Regions from separate parts of the Paenibacillus sp. LjRoot153 genome, predicted to be linked through region 1. Evidence: predicted binding sites of a transcription regulator. Region 1 holds the regulator's gene; the other holds the start of a gene.
The links. Region 1 encodes LexA, which represses DNA repair genes until DNA is damaged. Its sites were predicted from a motif close to CGAACATATGTTCG; they were not measured.
Positions count from the first base shown of each region.

Region 1 (8,382 bases):
GAACTCACACGCGTAAGCTGTGGCAGCTTCTCTTCTTTTCTTCCAGTATCCATGACATCGGATTCTAGGCTTTCACGAAGCTCTTGAATCAAACGTTTACGCTGCTCAGGGTCACTCAGCTTGTTCGCGATATCCAAACCATCCATCGCATCCTTCGCATAGAGAACAACACCCTCATACTCCGGTTGAATACGCGTCTTGGTGAATTTCCGAGTAAGCGCAGCACCACCAACGAGAATCGGTACATCCACACCTGCAGTCCGTAAATCCTGCGCTGTAATAACCATCTGTTGCGCGGATTTAACAAGCAATCCAGATAGCCCGATCGCATCAGCTTTCTCCTTACGATAAGCTTCAATGATCTGCTCCGGCGGTACCTTGATTCCCAGATTGACAATTTTGTAGCCATTATTGGAAAGGATGATTTCAACGAGATTTTTACCAATATCGTGTACGTCCCCTTTTACCGTTGCCAAAATAATTTTACCCTTGACTGCAGTCTCGGATTTCTCCATGAACGGTTCCAAGTAATTAACGGAGGCTTTCATTACCTCAGCGCTTTGAAGTACCTCAGCAACGATGAGTTCGTTGCCATTGAAGAGACGGCCAACTTCCTCCATTCCCTTCATTAGCGGCCCATTGATGACCTCTAGCGGGGAATAGGTTTGAAGTGCAATCTCCAAATCAGGGATTAAACCTTCCTTCGTGCCTTCAACAACATAAGAGCCCAGTCTCTCTTCTAGAGATAGATTCGAAATCTTCTCCTTCTTCTCAACTTTCTTCTCACGGAAATGGGCAACGAACTTCGCCAAGGTATCATCATTCGTATTATAAATAAGTTCCTCTGCTAGTTGACGCTCTGTATCAGGAATCGATGCATACCGTTCTAGCTTCTCCGTATTGACAATGGCATAATCAAGTCCTGCCTTCGTACAATGGTACAAATAAACAGAGTTCAGAACCTCACGACCCGCATCCGGTAAACCGAATGAGATGTTACTTAGTCCTAGAATCGTTTTTGCGAGAGGATACTTCTCTTTGATCAGCTTGATCCCCTCAATAGTTTCCACGGCAGAGCCAATGTACTGCGGATCCCCTGACCCAACTGGGAACATATTCGGATCAAAAATGATATCCTCTGGGTTCATGCCATACTTGCCAGTAAGAAGCTCATACGAACGAGTAGCTACTTCGATTTTGGCTTGACGCGAAACCGCCTGCCCACGCTCGTCAATTAGAATACAAACGACCGATGCCCCATACCGATGAATCAGAGGTAAAATCCCTTCGAATTTCGTCTCGCCATCCTCTAAGTTAATCGAGTTAATAATCGCCTTACCTTGTGAATATTTGAGCCCAAGCTCGATAATGTGATCATAAGTCGAGTCGATCATTAAAGGAACTTTGACCTTTTTCACAACTTCTTGCATGAATTCTTCTACCGCATAAGCTTCATCAATATCCGTATCTTGTAGATTAATGTCGATAACATGAGCGCCATTTTTCACCTGATTACGAGCGATTTCCGAGCCCTCTTCAAATTTACCTTCTTTAATCAGACGCTTAAACTTTCTGGATCCGGAGATATTCGTCCGTTCTCCAACCATGATTGGTCGATTTTCCGGCTCAATATAAACAGTCTCAATACCTGAAATCGCAGGTGGATGAGTACCATATTCAGCTCTTGGTTTATAGTTCGCAAGCGTTTCTGCCATTGCCCGAATGTGATCAGGCGTCGTTCCACAGCAACCACCGGCAATATTGAGCCAACCTTGCTCAGCAAAGCCAGCCATCTTTTTCGCCAAAGATTCGGGAGACTCATGATAATGACCGTTCTCATCCGGCAACCCTGCATTGGGATAACAACTGATTGCTGTATCAGCAATACCAGAAAGTGTACGAATATGATCCCGCATAAATTCAGGTCCTGTCGCACAATTCAAGCCCATCGAAATTGGCTTCAAATGCTCAAGGGAAATATAAAAGGATTCAATATTTTGTCCGGCTAGCGTTGTACCCATCGGTTCAATCGTACCCGAGATCATGATTGGAAGCTCTACACCTAATGTTTCAAAAGCTCTGCGAATCCCTATACTGCCCGCTTTCACGTTCAGTGTATCTTGAGATGTCTCCAGAAGCATGGCATCGACGCCTGTTTCGACAAGCGCAAGCGCCTGTTGGTAGTAGCTTTCTTCCAATTGTTCAAACGTCACGCCACCTGTTACGGATAATGTCTTGGTCGTTGGTCCCATAGCACCAACAACGTAACGCGGCCATTCCGGTGTCGAATACTTCTCAGCGGCAGCAATCGCCAATTTCGCAGCAGCAATGTTGAGCTCCCGATGACGGTCTTGTAAATCATATTCCGCAAGTACGACACTCGTCGTTCCGAACGTGTTCGTTTCTATCATATCAGCGCCAGCGGCGAAATAAGCTTCATGAATTTTTTGAATAACATCTGGGCGTGTCACACATAGAATCTCATTACACCCGTCCAGGTCATCACTTCCGAAATCATCAGCAGTCAAATCCTCTTGCTGAATCATCGTGCCCATTGCACCATCTAGGATCATAATCTTCTTCTTAAGCTGTTCTTGAATCGGTGGTTTCTTCATGGCAAGACTCCCTTTCAACTTTTCCTAACACAGAATTAAAAAAAACGACAAATTATGTTAAGATTTAGTGTAACAGAATACGGCTTCTATGAAAAGATTTTGAAATATCATAAATTCCTATGGGTTTTATCGGAAAAACTTATTTCCTTCCATCGACAGTTAGCTTGATATCCACTATAATATGTATATATTTATTTATGAAAGAGGGATATAACATGGCACAAATTAGAATCCGCAATACCAATGAACGTATCGAAGGCGAAGCGGAAGTTAAAGCCTTCTTAGATAGTCAAGAAGTCGTATACGAGCATTGGGATGCGAACAAACTTCCTGTAGCACTTCGCGAGAAATTCATCCTTAACGATGAAGAAAAAGCTGAAATCATTTCCACATATGAAGCTGAAATTAAAGATCTAGCTGCTAGACGCGGTTATGAAATTTGGGATGTCATCTCCCTATCTGATGCAACTCCGAATATTGAAGAACTTCTGAAAAAATTCGAACAAGTGCACACGCATACCGAAGATGAAATCCGCGCTATCGTTTCTGGAAAAGGGATTTTTATCATTAAATCCGAAGAACTTGGCTACTTCGATGTTGAACTTGAGCCAGGTGATGTGATCTCTGTTCCAGAGAACACGAATCACTTCTTTACCTTGATGGATAACCGTGAAATCGTCGCTGTTCGTCTCTTCATCGAAAAAGATGGCTGGGTTGCTTACAATATTGATGATCCTGAGTTTACCAAAGCTTAATCCAAAAGTTTACTGTAACCTAATAAAGCCCAATAGCACTTCAGACATTGCGTCTAAAGTAGCTGTTGGGCTTTATTTTTACACGAAATTAACCGTTACTGATGATCGGTAAAATATCTTGAAGACGCGTCACTTCATAGGCGGGTACTATTTCATCGCCACTTTGAAGCCCGTGATGATTAATCCAAATGTTACGCATACCAATGCTTCCTGACCCCAAAATATCTGTCGTCAGTTTGTCCCCGATCATGATGCCTTCCTCCGCATTAATCTCAAGTAGACCCAATGCATAATTGAAGATAGCTGCTGCAGGCTTCCCTTGACCAAACTCACCAGAAATCACGATGTGATCAAAGTATGAAGCAATCTCAGGAACCCCTGCTAATTTCTCTTTTTGTAAGTCAGGTGAACCATTTGTTAAAAGAAGTAGCTTGTAATTCCCTTTCAACGCATCTAGTACGCGGAAGGTTTCTTCATATACATAGGGACGACTGCGGCGCTCAGCTGCAAACAATTCACCCAGCTTGTACCCCAACTCACGATCTTCAATCCCTAATCCTGCAAGCCCTCTAGTCCAAGATTCTGTGCGATAGCCAGGAGCTAGCTTCTCTAACTTGCGGAAGTTTTCGTCCTCGCCTTGCGTGAAGTTAGCCCATAGTCCTTCAAACGGGTTAATCCCAATCATTTTGGTAAATGGGAACGTCTCAAAGGATTCATATAAACTCCTAGCTTCTTTACGAACAGATGCTTCTAATTCCACTGGGTTCAAGCCATTGACTTGCTTCGCCGCTTCTGCACATGTGGCAGCAAAAGCTTCCTCCACACTACGATCATCCCATAACAGCGTATCATCCAAATCAAATAGCACAGCTTTCAACGTCATCATTCATTTCCCCTTTGAATGTAGTATCTATTGTAGTAGGCTTATTTCTCTTCGTCAGTAAACTTAATGGAATCTAGTTGGACCTTCAGGTTACCCCTGAATGCATTAATATAGATTTTCCTTAGCTCATTTCGCTCATCGATCTCTGTATCTGTTAGGCCAACTGTCTTCGCCTTTCGAGCAAGTTCATTGATTCGCTCAATCGTCTTATCCATGCTGTCACTCATTGTAATCCTCCCAGTCAAAATTTCAATATGAGTACTACTTTGCCATCCCCGATTAGGATTGTCAAGGATACAACGCAAAGAGACATAGCAACTGACGGCTATGTCTCGAACAAACATCTATATAGTGAAACTTATATTAGATCATTAAGGAAGTAATAGAACTTGCCCCTCTTGTAATGAACTGCTCGTTAAGTGATTGAAAGCTTTTAATTTCTCGACGTAAGAACGTGTGTTCTCACCCTTCTTTTTGTGAGTGTCTGCGATCCCCCAAAGCGTATCACCACTTTGAATAACAATCTTCTCGTGTTGGTTAGATTTCGCTGACGGTTGCACGGAAGTGATCGGTGTTGACACGGTAACAGTCCCCTCACCTGCATAGGCTTGTACGATCGCACCAAACGAAAACACAGTTCCAAGAATTACTGCTATCACTAAGAAACGAAGTAGTAGCTTCGCATAACCCCGTTTAATCGTCATCCCTTTGGATGCATGAGCAGTACCTTGAAGTGTTGTTCTTCCATTCGATTGTGAATAAGCCATATACATAAAATCATCCCCCAAACATTTGTTCTGATATCAGAATAACACGAACACATGTTTGAGTCAATCATTTCTCGAACTTATGTTTGTACGAACTCGGGTTCTATGTTATACTTTGGGTAATGATTCCCAGTATTGGAGTGATATCTTATGAGTAAAATTTCGCAGCGTCAACAAGCAATAATGGAATTCATTAAGAACGAAGTGAAAGATAAAGGCTACCCGCCTTCCGTTCGAGAAATCGGCGAAGCTGTTGGACTAGCTTCCAGTTCTACCGTACATGGCCATTTGGAACGTCTTGAGAAAAAAGGCATGATTCGTCGAGATCCTACCAAACCGCGTGCAATTGAAATTCTAGGGCTTGATGGTGCCGAATCCCAATTCGCTGTATCCGTCGCTCGTGTTCCCCTTGTTGGTAAAGTAACGGCTGGTGTTCCTATCACGGCCACTGAGAATATCGAAGATTATTTCCCTCTTCCTTCAAGTATGGTTGGTGACAACAACGTGTTCATGCTTAGCATTATGGGTGACAGTATGATTGAAGCTGGTATTTATAATGGCGACTATGTCATCGTTAAACAGCAGCAAACGGCGAATAACGGCGATATCGTTGTCGCGATGACGGAAGATGATGAAGCTACTGTAAAGCGTTTCTATAAGGAGAAGGATCACATTCGCCTTCAACCGGAGAATTCCGCTTTGCAACCCATTCTATTGAAGAATGTAACTATCCTTGGACGGGTAATTGGCTTATTCCGGGATATGTAAAGACGGTAGATACCAAAAAAGCAAGGCTCCCAAAGTGAACTTACACTTGAGAGCCTTGCTTTTCACATTTAAAACGTCAATACCCAGTTCCCCGCACGGAAGATCGGTTCAATCGTGCCATCAGCTAGTTCCCCATCGATTTCAAGCTCCGCAGAACCAATCATGAAGTCCACATGAATCAAGGAGCTATTCCCTCCTCGAGCCATCAACTCAGCATTCGACAACTTGGTACCATCCTTCAAATTAATCGGATAACAGCTACCCAACGCTAAATGACAGGATGCATTCTCATCAATGCCCGTATTGTAGAAAATACGATTTAAATTGGAAATCGGAGAATCGAACGGCACGAGTGCAACCTCACCTAAATAACGCGCCCCTTCATCCATATCCAGTAAACGTGCCAAATGGTCATAACCAACCTCTGCTTGGAAGTCCACAACCTTACCCGCTTCGAACGTGAAGGTAAACCGATCAACTAATGCGCCATTAATATTCAAAGGCATTGTACTCGCTACCTTACCACTAACACCTGTTCGGTTTGGTATGGTGAACACTTCTTCCGTCGGCATATTCGCTACATACCGGATACCCCGAGCATTCTCATTATCCCCGCCCAGCCAAATATGTCCTTCCGGCAGTTCGACACGCAAATCCGTACCTGTTGCTCGATAACGCAGAGCTTTATAGCTTCTTTCATTCAATAAACTATGCGTTGCACTCAGCGTATCCAAATGTGACTGCCAAGCTGCTACGGGATTCTCTTCATAAACACGGTTGACTTGGAAAATGGCATCCCACATCGCAGGAATACGCTGCTCCTCCGGCAGATCCGCATAGACAATCGAAGCCCAAGCTTCTGTTGGTGCTTTAATTAAACACCAGCTAAACTCACCTGTACGCACATATTGCTGATACTTGGCTCTTGCCGTTGAAGCGGCTTTCGATGCCCGCGAAATTAAACTAGCATCAATACCATCGTACAAATTCGGATTCGGTACCTTAATGTTCAATAAGGCTCCTCCGTTTTCAACAAAGCGTTCGAGCATCGTCGTATACCACTCCGGGTAGTAGTCCATTGAATCTTCTTGACCATAATCAAATTTATTCCGAGTAACGACATCATCCTGCCAATGCACATGGACAAAATTTGCGCCAGCCTCATACGCTTTCTGAACGATTAATCTCGTTAAATCCAATGTTTCAATGGGAGCTTCAACCAGCAAATCTTGACCTTTATTCAAGTTAACCCCTATTCGAATCACTAACTCTGCATACTTTTCTAAATTTCGATTGAAATTGTCCATAGTTCAATTCTTCTCCTTCGCATTAAAAAGCCCATCAGGCTCTCATAAACGAGGCTGACGGGCTCTAATTATCTAATTGTATGAATCAAAACCTAGTACAGGGATAGATATTGATCTCTTTCCCATTGGTGAACTTGTGTACGGTACATGTCCCACTCAATTTCTTTCAACTCATAGAAATGAGCAAGAGCATGCTCACCTAGCGTGTCGCAAACAACATCATCACGAAGTAATTCGTCTAATGCTTGTTTCAAGTTAAGCGGCAAGCTTGGAATACCTTCGCTCTCACGCTCTTCTTCCGTCATCACATAAATGTTGCGATCTGTTGGCGGAGGAAGCTGCATTTTGTTCTTAATGCCATCCAAACCAGCTGCTAACATAACTGCCAAAGCTAGGTAAGGATTCGCTGCTGGATCCGGGTTACGAACTTCAACACGTGTACTTAGACCGCGGGAAGCTGGAATCCGAATCATCGGACTGCGGTTACTAGCGGACCAAGCTACATAGCAAGGTGCTTCATAACCAGGAACTAGACGTTTGTATGAGTTAACGGTTGGGTTCGTAATTGCAGCGAAAGAACGCGCATGACGAAGTACACCAGCCATATATTGTCTTGCAACCGTGCTCAAGCCTAATTTGTCGCTCTCATCGTAGAACGCATTCGTTTCACCTTTGAACAAGGATTGGTGACAGTGCATACCAGATCCATTCATTCCGAACAACGGCTTCGGCATAAATGTAGCATGCAAACCATGCTGTCTAGCTACCGTTTTAACAACTAGTTTGAAAGTTTGAATTTGGTCAGCAGCTTTAATCGCATCTGCATATTTAAAGTCGATTTCGTGCTGGCCTGGCGCTACTTCATGGTGAGAAGCTTCAATTTCGAAGCCCATTTCTTCCAATGTTAGCACGATATCACGACGGCAGTTTTCCCCAAGATCCATCGGCGCCAAATCGAAGTAACCGCCTTGGTCATTCAATTCGGTTGTTGGGTTGCCTTTGTCATCTGTTTTGAACAAGAAGAATTCCGGCTCAGGTCCAACATTCATTGCTGTGTAGCCCATTTCTTCCGCTTGTTTCAAAGCATTTTTCAAAATGGCACGTGGATCCCCAGGGAACGGAGTACCGTCTGGCATATAGATATCGCAGATCAATCGAGCGACTTTGCTTTCAGTTACCCATGGGAAAATAACCCATGTATCTAAATCGGGATATAAATACATATCCGATTCTTCAATTCGCACATACCCTTCGATGGAAGATCCATCGAACATCATTTTATTATCA
Region 1 is NZ_CAXUQH020000001.1:4,827,190-4,835,571, forward strand. It holds gene metH (methionine synthase) at 1-2,615, opposite strand, end outside; gene ACSQ8P_RS20920 (1,2-dihydroxy-3-keto-5-methylthiopentene dioxygenase) at 2,831-3,370, shown strand; gene ACSQ8P_RS20925 (HAD family hydrolase) at 3,459-4,253, opposite strand; gene ACSQ8P_RS20930 (DUF896 domain-containing protein) at 4,295-4,480, opposite strand; gene ACSQ8P_RS20935 (LysM peptidoglycan-binding domain-containing protein) at 4,625-5,020, opposite strand; gene lexA (transcriptional repressor LexA) at 5,171-5,788, shown strand; gene ACSQ8P_RS20945 (aminopeptidase) at 5,857-7,095, opposite strand; gene glnA (type I glutamate--ammonia ligase) at 7,188-8,382, opposite strand, start outside.

Region 2 (8,382 bases), 570 kb from region 1:
AACTTCGTTGTTGTCGGGTAGTTTGAGAGGAATATAAGAACGCTTAAGGGCATTGTTATTACGGCATATACAATCACCGTTATCCGATGATTATAAAGAAAGTCGGGATGAAAAACCCACATATGAAAGTCCTTGGTAAGATATTCATACAAAAGACCACCACCCATGATAAAGAGCATAGTTGTGTGATATTTGTGCCAGTTCTTCCAATCTGCCCATCGCCAAACTGAATAAATAGTAAATAAAGCTATTACAACATGCATAGGAAATGACCACCTTCGTATCTTATACAACATATAACATGTTGTAAGTTTTATTTTACCCACAATTTTTATGTTAATCCAAATTATGGATATTTTTATTAGTACACCCCTTTGACAATTCGAGGAGGTGTATTTTTTATAGCAATACTATTGCGTATAATTGGACATTTCATACTTTATTGATGATTTTTGGAAATATGGGAATAGTATCATTAAACTGAATCACTAGTGAGGGAAGTATGGAAGACGTTAAAATAACCGTGAACCAATTTGCAGTACTCGTAATGATATTTACGATTGGGACTACAATCTTGGTTATTCCATCGGGGCTTGCTGCGGACGCTAAACAGGACGCCTGGCTCGCAGCTATAATCGGAGTTGGCTTAAATTTGCTAGTCGTATGTTTATACAACAAGGTTGGAGATTATTTTCCAAACATGAGCCTTACTAAATATAATGAAATATTGTTTGGGAAATGGCTGGGTAAGCTGCTCTCCCTAGTATTTATTTTTTTTGCATTTGTCGGTGCAACTACGGTTTTGTTTTATATGGGGAATTTTGTGAACACACAAGTTATGCCTGATACACCCATTCAAGCTGTCAATCTTATTTTTGGCATCGTCGTTGTCATGGGTGTGCGTCTTGGACTTGAAGCCATAGTCCGCGCGGCAGAAATTTTTTTTCCATGGATCATTCTGCTATTTATTATTTTGGTCGTATGTCTCTTGCCGGAAATTCAATTTGAATTGTTGCAACCCATGTTCACAGTTGGATATAAACCTCTGATAAAAGCGGCCATGTCCGTTGCTGGTACTTCTTCACTTCCTTTTATCGTGCTGTTCATGGTATTCCCGGTTCATGTCAATCAAAATCAAAAAGCAAAAAAAGCTTTCCTGATTGCTACCTTATTAGGCGGATTATTTTTCGTAATGATTACCTTTTTATGCATATCCGTATTGGGAACTAAAATAACTGAAAGACATATGTTTCCTAGCTATGTTTTAGCCAAACAGATAAACATTGGCAATTTATTGGAACGTGTTGAAATCCTAATTGCAGGGATTTGGTTTCTGACGGTTTATTTTAAGACAACTTTTTATTTTTATGGCTTTGTTATAGGGCTAGCTCAAATATTGAATATAAAAGATTATCGCCCGCTTGTTTTACCTTTAGGAATGATTCTGGTTGTTTATTCACTTGTCGTTTATCCCAATGTTGCATATATGGCAGAATTTGATAGCAAACCTTATATCCCCTATGTGATCACTATTGGGCTAGCGTATCCATTACTTATACTAGGGGTTGGAGCAATTCGAAAGTCAATGTCAAAGAATAAGAATACTGAGTAGGAGGGGATTTCATTTATCATGGATTTCATCGAGAAAATTTTTCGGAATAATAAGAAGCGCTCAGTTGAAACAAGACCCGATCAGAATAATTCGTCGTTCTCAACAGAATCACTTGAGCTGTCGCTTGAACTTAACATGGACAGAGTCAAGAAAACCTTTGGAAATAGTAACGATGTCATAACGCAAACCGTTAATCTGAATGGAGCGGATTCGATACAAATTGGATTTATTTACATAAATGGTCTGGTTAATCCAAATTCTATTCAAGCTCTGCTTACCGAAAATTTAAAAGTTGATTTAAGTGAGTTCCCCCTTAATGCTTTAAGAAATTCAATGAGTACACTCGGTCAAGTTCGCGAAATCCCTGACTTTGAAACCTTAAATCAAGCTATTTTGGCGGGGTTAACGGTTATTTTACTGAATGGGTGGGGGCAGGGATTAGCGGCGAATACACAAGGCGGGGAGCATCGGTCCGTTGAAGAACCGACCACGCAATCTGTCGTAAGAGGACCAAGGGAAGGGTTTACAGAACAAATAAGCACTAACGCCGCACTCGTCAGACGTAAAATAAAAGATCCCGACCTATGGATGGAATCCATGACAATCGGGCGTAAGAGCAAAACAGAAGTAGCCATCATGTATATGAATGGCATTGTGAATGACAAATTGGTGCAGGAAGCAAGAATTCGACTTGGACGAATCGATATCGATGCGATATTTGAAAGTGGTAATGTCGAAGAGCTGATCCAAGACGAAACTTATTCACCGTTCCCCACCCTGTACAATACGGAACGCCCCGATGTTGTCGCCGCTGGGTTAATGGAAGGGCGTATTGCGATTCTTGTCGATGGCACTCCCTTTGTGCTTATGGCACCTGCCTTATTTACTCAATTTTATCAATCTGCGGAAGATTATTACCAACGAGCGGATTTTGCAACACTTCTTCGATTGCTTCGTTATGCATGTTTTTTCATATCTTTATTGGCTCCATCCCTATATATTGCCATAACCACCTTTCACCAAGAATTGCTGCCCTCCTCCTTACTAATCAGTTTAGCTGCTCAAAGAGAGGGGATTCCTTTCCCCGCTTTTATCGAAGCTGCTGTCATGGAAATAACTTTCGAAATCCTTCGAGAAGCCGGTGTGAGGTTGCCGAAGACTGTCGGACAAGCCGTTTCAATTGTAGGGGCATTAGTAATCGGTCAAGCCGCAGTAGAAGCAGGTTTGGTGTCTCCTGCGATGGTTATCATAGTGGCCATCACTGCCATTTCCAATTTTGTTATTCCTTCCTTCAATATGGGGATTACGATTCGGATTTTGAGATTTCTATTAATGCTAGTAGCGGCTTCTTTTGGGTTATTTGGTGTAACTGTGGGGCTTATTGCTATCGTTATCCATTTGAGTAGTCTAAGGTCCTTCGGAATTCCGTACATGGCTCCAATGGCACCTTTTATCTTAGCGGATCAGAAAGATACCATTTTTCGTTTGCCTCAATGGGCATTATCTACACGGCCTAGGCTCATTAGTCAAAAAAACAACATTCGAGAAAACAATGCCTCTTCGAATAAGCCTGAAAACACGCCATAGATAAAGGAGTCATCGGTAATGCGAAGATATGTAATGGTGTTCGTTGCCTTGTTTGTCACGATTGGATTACTCACGGGATGTTGGAGCCGACGCGAGCTTAATGACCTCGCCATTTCGGTTGGTATGGGTTTTGATAAAAAAGATGATCAAGTGCAGGTGATGATTCAAATTGTTAACCCCGGTGAAGTGGCTTCAAAAAGGGGCGGATCTGGAACAACTACACCCGTAAGCACCTTTAAAGCTACATCCAAAACCATTTTTGAATCTTTAAGAAAAATTGCCACACAAAGTCCAAGAAAGGTTTACTCTTCCCATCTTCGGATGCTTGTGATTAGTGAAGAATTGGCTAGAGAAGGGATTACGCCGATTCTGGATGGGATTTCAAGAAATCATGAAATGCGATCTGATTTCTATATCGTCGTAGCCAGAGGAACAACGGCTGAGAATGTATTAAATGTACTTACGCCTATAGAGAAAATCCCCTCAAATAAATTGTTTTCCACGTTAGAGATGTCCGAAAAGGTTTGGGCACCTACGGTAAAAGTAAAATTAGACAAATTAATTTCCGATCTGCAAACAGAGGGAAAAGATCCTGTATTAACTGGTATTATAATCAAAGGGGATCCGAGTAAAGGTGATGAGAAGAGTAATGTGAATCGAACAGATCCTCCTACATTTTTGGTATATGCGGGTTTAGCGATTTTTAAAAAAGACAAACTTGTCGGTTGGCTTAATGAGAATGAAAGCAAAGGCTACAATTATTTAATAAACAACGTTAATAGTACGATCGGACATATAGATTGCCCAACAGGAGGTGTTTTAGCAGTAGATGTTGTGCGAACTAAAACGAAAATGAAAGGCAAAGTGGATAACGGCAAACCGCAAATCAATGTTGATGTTTTTCTCGAGCAGAATGTGGGTGAAGTCCAGTGTAAGATCAATCTACTTGATCCGGAAATTATTCAGAAACTGGAAGAAACGGCGCAAGAAGAAGTGAAACATATTCTGGAGGCCACCATTCAAAAAGCGAAAAAATATAACGTCGATATATTTGGCTTTGGTGAAGCGATATATCGAGCGGACCCTAAATATTGGAATAAAAACAAAGAAAGTTGGAAGGAACAATTTCCGGACTTACCTGTACTTGTGAAAACAGAAGTGAAAATTCGTCGTCTTGGCACCGTAAGTGATTCTCTGTTACAAAATACAAAGGAATGATCTAAATGTGGACTATTACAGGGATACTTTTGGCCTCTGCAGCTATCGCGATGCTTGAGCTTCCATCGCTTATGAAAAAAAGGCTGTATAAAGAATTCGTTATCGTTTGTTTCTTAGTATTGCTAGGTACAATACTAAGCATTGCTCAGAGCATGCGTATGAAGCTGCCCAATCCTTTAGATCTCATCACCTTTGTTTATCAACCTTGCAGCGATTTCATTTTAGGGTTTTTACAGTGAAATTGAGTAAATAAGAGAGGAGGCATAACAGAGATATGGGAAAAAGTATAATTGGCATCCGACAATTCACCATTCTCGTCATACTATTCACAGTTGGAAGCTCCATATTAATAACTCCCTCTGGTCTCGCAGCGGAAGCGAAGCAAGACGCATGGATAGCCGCTATTCTATCAGTGTGTATTGGTTTGCTGACCCTCTTTCTCTATCAAGCATTGGTAAGACAATTTCCTAACCAAACATTGGTAGAAATGTGCGAAGCTATATTTGGTATTTGGATAGGTAAAATAGTTTCTTTGCTTTATTTCTGTTTCTTCTTCCTCCTTGCAGCGCTTGTATTGCGGAACATCGGCGACTTTGTAGTAACCCAGGTTCTCCCAGATACGCCGCTTCAATTTATACTCATGATCTTTCTCTTAGTTGTTATTATGGCAAGTAGGCATGGTATTGAAACTATTGCACGTACCGGGGAGATTTTTTTTCCATGGGTTATGATATTCTTTTTTGCTATGGTTTTATTTCTGGCACCGCAATTCCGGCTTATTCAACTTAAACCTTATCTCGGCGAAGGCATTATTCCTGTCATCAAAGCGAGCTTACCTTTTACAGGGACCCCCTTTATGGAACTTATCGTATTATTGATGGTTATTCCTTTCGTGAATTGTGCAAAAAAAGCTAATAAAGCGTTTTTTGTGGGGACGGTGATCGCAGGAATATTATTGATTATGATAACCTTGATCTCGATTCTTGTTCTTGGTGCAGGTATTACCGCAAGGAATTTGTATCCAAGCTATAGTTTAGCGAAAATGATTAGTGTTGGACGATTTCTGGAAAGATTAGAAGTTATAATGGCGGGGATCTGGTTTATTACGATCTTTTTTAAACTTACGATTTGTTTCTACGCTTCAGTCCTTAGTTTCGCTCAAGTTATCAAAATGGAAGAAATTCGCCCCCTATTTTTCCCTTTTGGGATGATTTTGATTGTGTTATCCATCGTTTCATACCCCAACGAAAGCTATTTCCTTAATTTCGTATCAAAAATATGGTTTCCCTATGCATTCACATTTGGATTACTACTACCTGTTTGTATGATTGGTTTATCTCTCATTCGAAAGGGAGAGTAATATAACAGGTAATGAGAGCTAAATAAACGAAATAAGAAGGCTGCCGAAGTAAAGTTCGGCAGCCTTCATTATGCGAAAGGGTAGGATTTGAAGAAATAATTGTTGTCTTTTCATTTAGATTAAGGTTACAATGATATGCGAACATATGTTTTTGTGAAGAGGGAGAGCGAAGTAGGGGATTGAGATAATATACCTGATGGACGTGACGCAATAAAGGAATCGTGAAGGTGGAAGAAAATGGAGTTTAGTGCAAATCGAGAGAATGAAAAATTAGCAAAAGTTCTTAGTGAAGCTCTTCAAGATCAGAAATTTATTAATTTGAGAATATATGATGAAAATGGTGACCGACAGATTACAGGTCTAATTACTAATATTGATCAGGAATTTAGAAGATTAAAGGTATCTCACGAAGATGGGATCGATTGGATTCCACTTGATGATTTACTCAGTGCAGAAATTGCAATAAACTATACAGAAAGCTTCAACTAACTATCTCTGTTAGATGAAGCTTTTTGTTTTTACTATGATTAGATTATGGTAAGGTAAATAGGTTATGGAGGTACTCCATTTTTTGTGGATTCATACGTATAACGGAGGTGTATTGTGAGCAAAGAGAAATTAATCCGTAAATTCGATAAACAATCTAACCTATATGAGAAGAGAAGAAAGAAGCAATCTGAGCGAAAATGGCGATCCACATTGTTAGGAAGCGCAAAAGGGGACGTATTGGAGATCGCTGTTGGGGCCGGAGCAAATTTCAATTTTTACCCTAAAGATGTGAAAGTGACAGCTGTAGACTTTAGTAGTGAGATGCTGTCTAAAGCCAAAGTTTCTGCCGCAGAGAGCGGAATTATGGCAACGTTCGTGCAATCGGATATTGAATTACTCTCCTTTCCCGAGAATTCATTTGATACAATCGTATCCACATTATCCTTTTGCGGCTATGACAATCCTATTCAATTATTGGATTCACTTAACACCTTTTGCAAACCAGATGGTCAAATACTGTTATTGGAGCATGGCCTTAGTTCGAACCGATGGATGAATAGAACTCAAAAGTTAATGGAGCCTTTGTTCAATCGATTAGTGGGATGTCATTTGGACCGGGATATCATGGATATTCTTGAGAAATCAAAAGTACGTGTTCACCGTGTAGAAAGATACATTTATAACACTATTCATCTGGTGTGGGCAACACCAAATAAGCATTAAATGTAGCGTTAAACATTATCAAAATTGCTGTGTTAGGAAGTGACAGATTGACTGTAGTGTTGGAGAAAAGTTATTAAGGAATATACAAACGATCAGTATCATGAGATCAGGAGAAAAGATAACAAAGGTCCAGCACAAGAGTTTACATTGTAATTTAGATTAGAAATATACATGGAGCAGATTGCCGCGGCATCTGCTCCATGTTTTCATTCAAGATTGTTATTGACATTATATGAATTCTGGGAAAGAGGCGGGGAGCTTGAGCCAGCAACCAGTTTTGGAAGCCTGGAACAACGAACATTTTTCTTTTCATAAGAGCTTGGAATCCAATCTTGGCCACTTTTTTTGCGTCCATGAGAGCATTCTCTTTTGCTACTGGTAAATTATTGTTGTAAACAAACAAAAATGCCGCAGTAACCTATGGCACCCATCATCAAGTCGAGCGGTTAATCTTCTCCAGATTCGACCTCACCATTCAATTGTTCGGCATAGGCACGTATCAGATCGTAATCGTGATTAAACTCATATTCTGCCATGCGTGCAGACTCTTGCTCTTGAGGAATTGTTGTTTCATCCTCCACTTTGTCCACCCCTTCCTGAGATTAGGGGATAGGATCTCCTATATCCGGTTTGTTATCCATTCCCTTAAGAGAATGTTATTCGGTGAATACTGATAATAATCCATCTATAGGAAACTAACATGGGACGATAGTTAATAAAAGAGGTGCCTCAATAAGGCACAATCCAAGCCACAATTTAGTACTGATGCAAACAAACGATATCATATGATGATGGAGAAAGGTAAATTCGAATCTTTTCTGGCTCATTTTTAAATACATAAAATGGAAATGCGGTGGTTGTGAATTGTACAACTATTTTATGAGTTTAAATCCTACTTTGCAGGCTGCAATTGTGTCAGCTATCGTAGCACTTATTACAACCATTTTAGGATCGCTTTTCAGCACCTCTTTGAAATCTTTCTATGACAACAGATCTCTTTCCTATAAATTAAAGAAAGAGTACAGCTATGAGCAAAAGAAGAAATTACGTGAGTTAATCGGTAGTTATCAGGGAAGGGTTTTAGAAGCAGCAACTGAACTGCATTATCGTTTATTAAATTTATATGAAAATGAAGAAAAGGGATGGTTGGCTAATGAATCCTATTATCATAAATCAACAATGTACCGCTTCCTTCGTGTATTAACGATCGTTCGAATGTTTGAAAATGAAGCAATTTACATCGACTCACAGATTGGAAACAGAAAAGACATTGAGTTCTTAATGTTTCTAAAAGCCCTACATTGGATTTGCACGGACGTCAGATTATTTGATGGTGTTCCCTACAATAGTAAGTATGATCATTTTTATAGTGATCATTTACGTAGTATGTGTG
Region 2 is NZ_CAXUQH020000001.1:4,255,815-4,264,196, reverse strand. It holds gene ACSQ8P_RS18270 (CBO0543 family protein) at 1-263, opposite strand, end outside; gene ACSQ8P_RS18265 (GerAB/ArcD/ProY family transporter) at 503-1,612, shown strand; gene ACSQ8P_RS18260 (spore germination protein) at 1,631-3,199, shown strand; gene ACSQ8P_RS18255 (Ger(x)C family spore germination protein) at 3,248-4,417, shown strand; gene ACSQ8P_RS18250 (hypothetical protein) at 4,423-4,656, shown strand; gene ACSQ8P_RS18245 (GerAB/ArcD/ProY family transporter) at 4,692-5,777, shown strand; gene ACSQ8P_RS18240 (YolD-like family protein) at 6,015-6,266, shown strand; gene ACSQ8P_RS18235 (class I SAM-dependent methyltransferase) at 6,381-6,989, shown strand; gene ACSQ8P_RS18230 (hypothetical protein) at 7,436-7,579, opposite strand; gene ACSQ8P_RS18225 (hypothetical protein) at 7,869-8,382, shown strand, end outside.
Region 2: the regulator LexA is predicted to act here: its motif matches at 5,916-5,929, upstream of ACSQ8P_RS18240 (YolD-like family protein).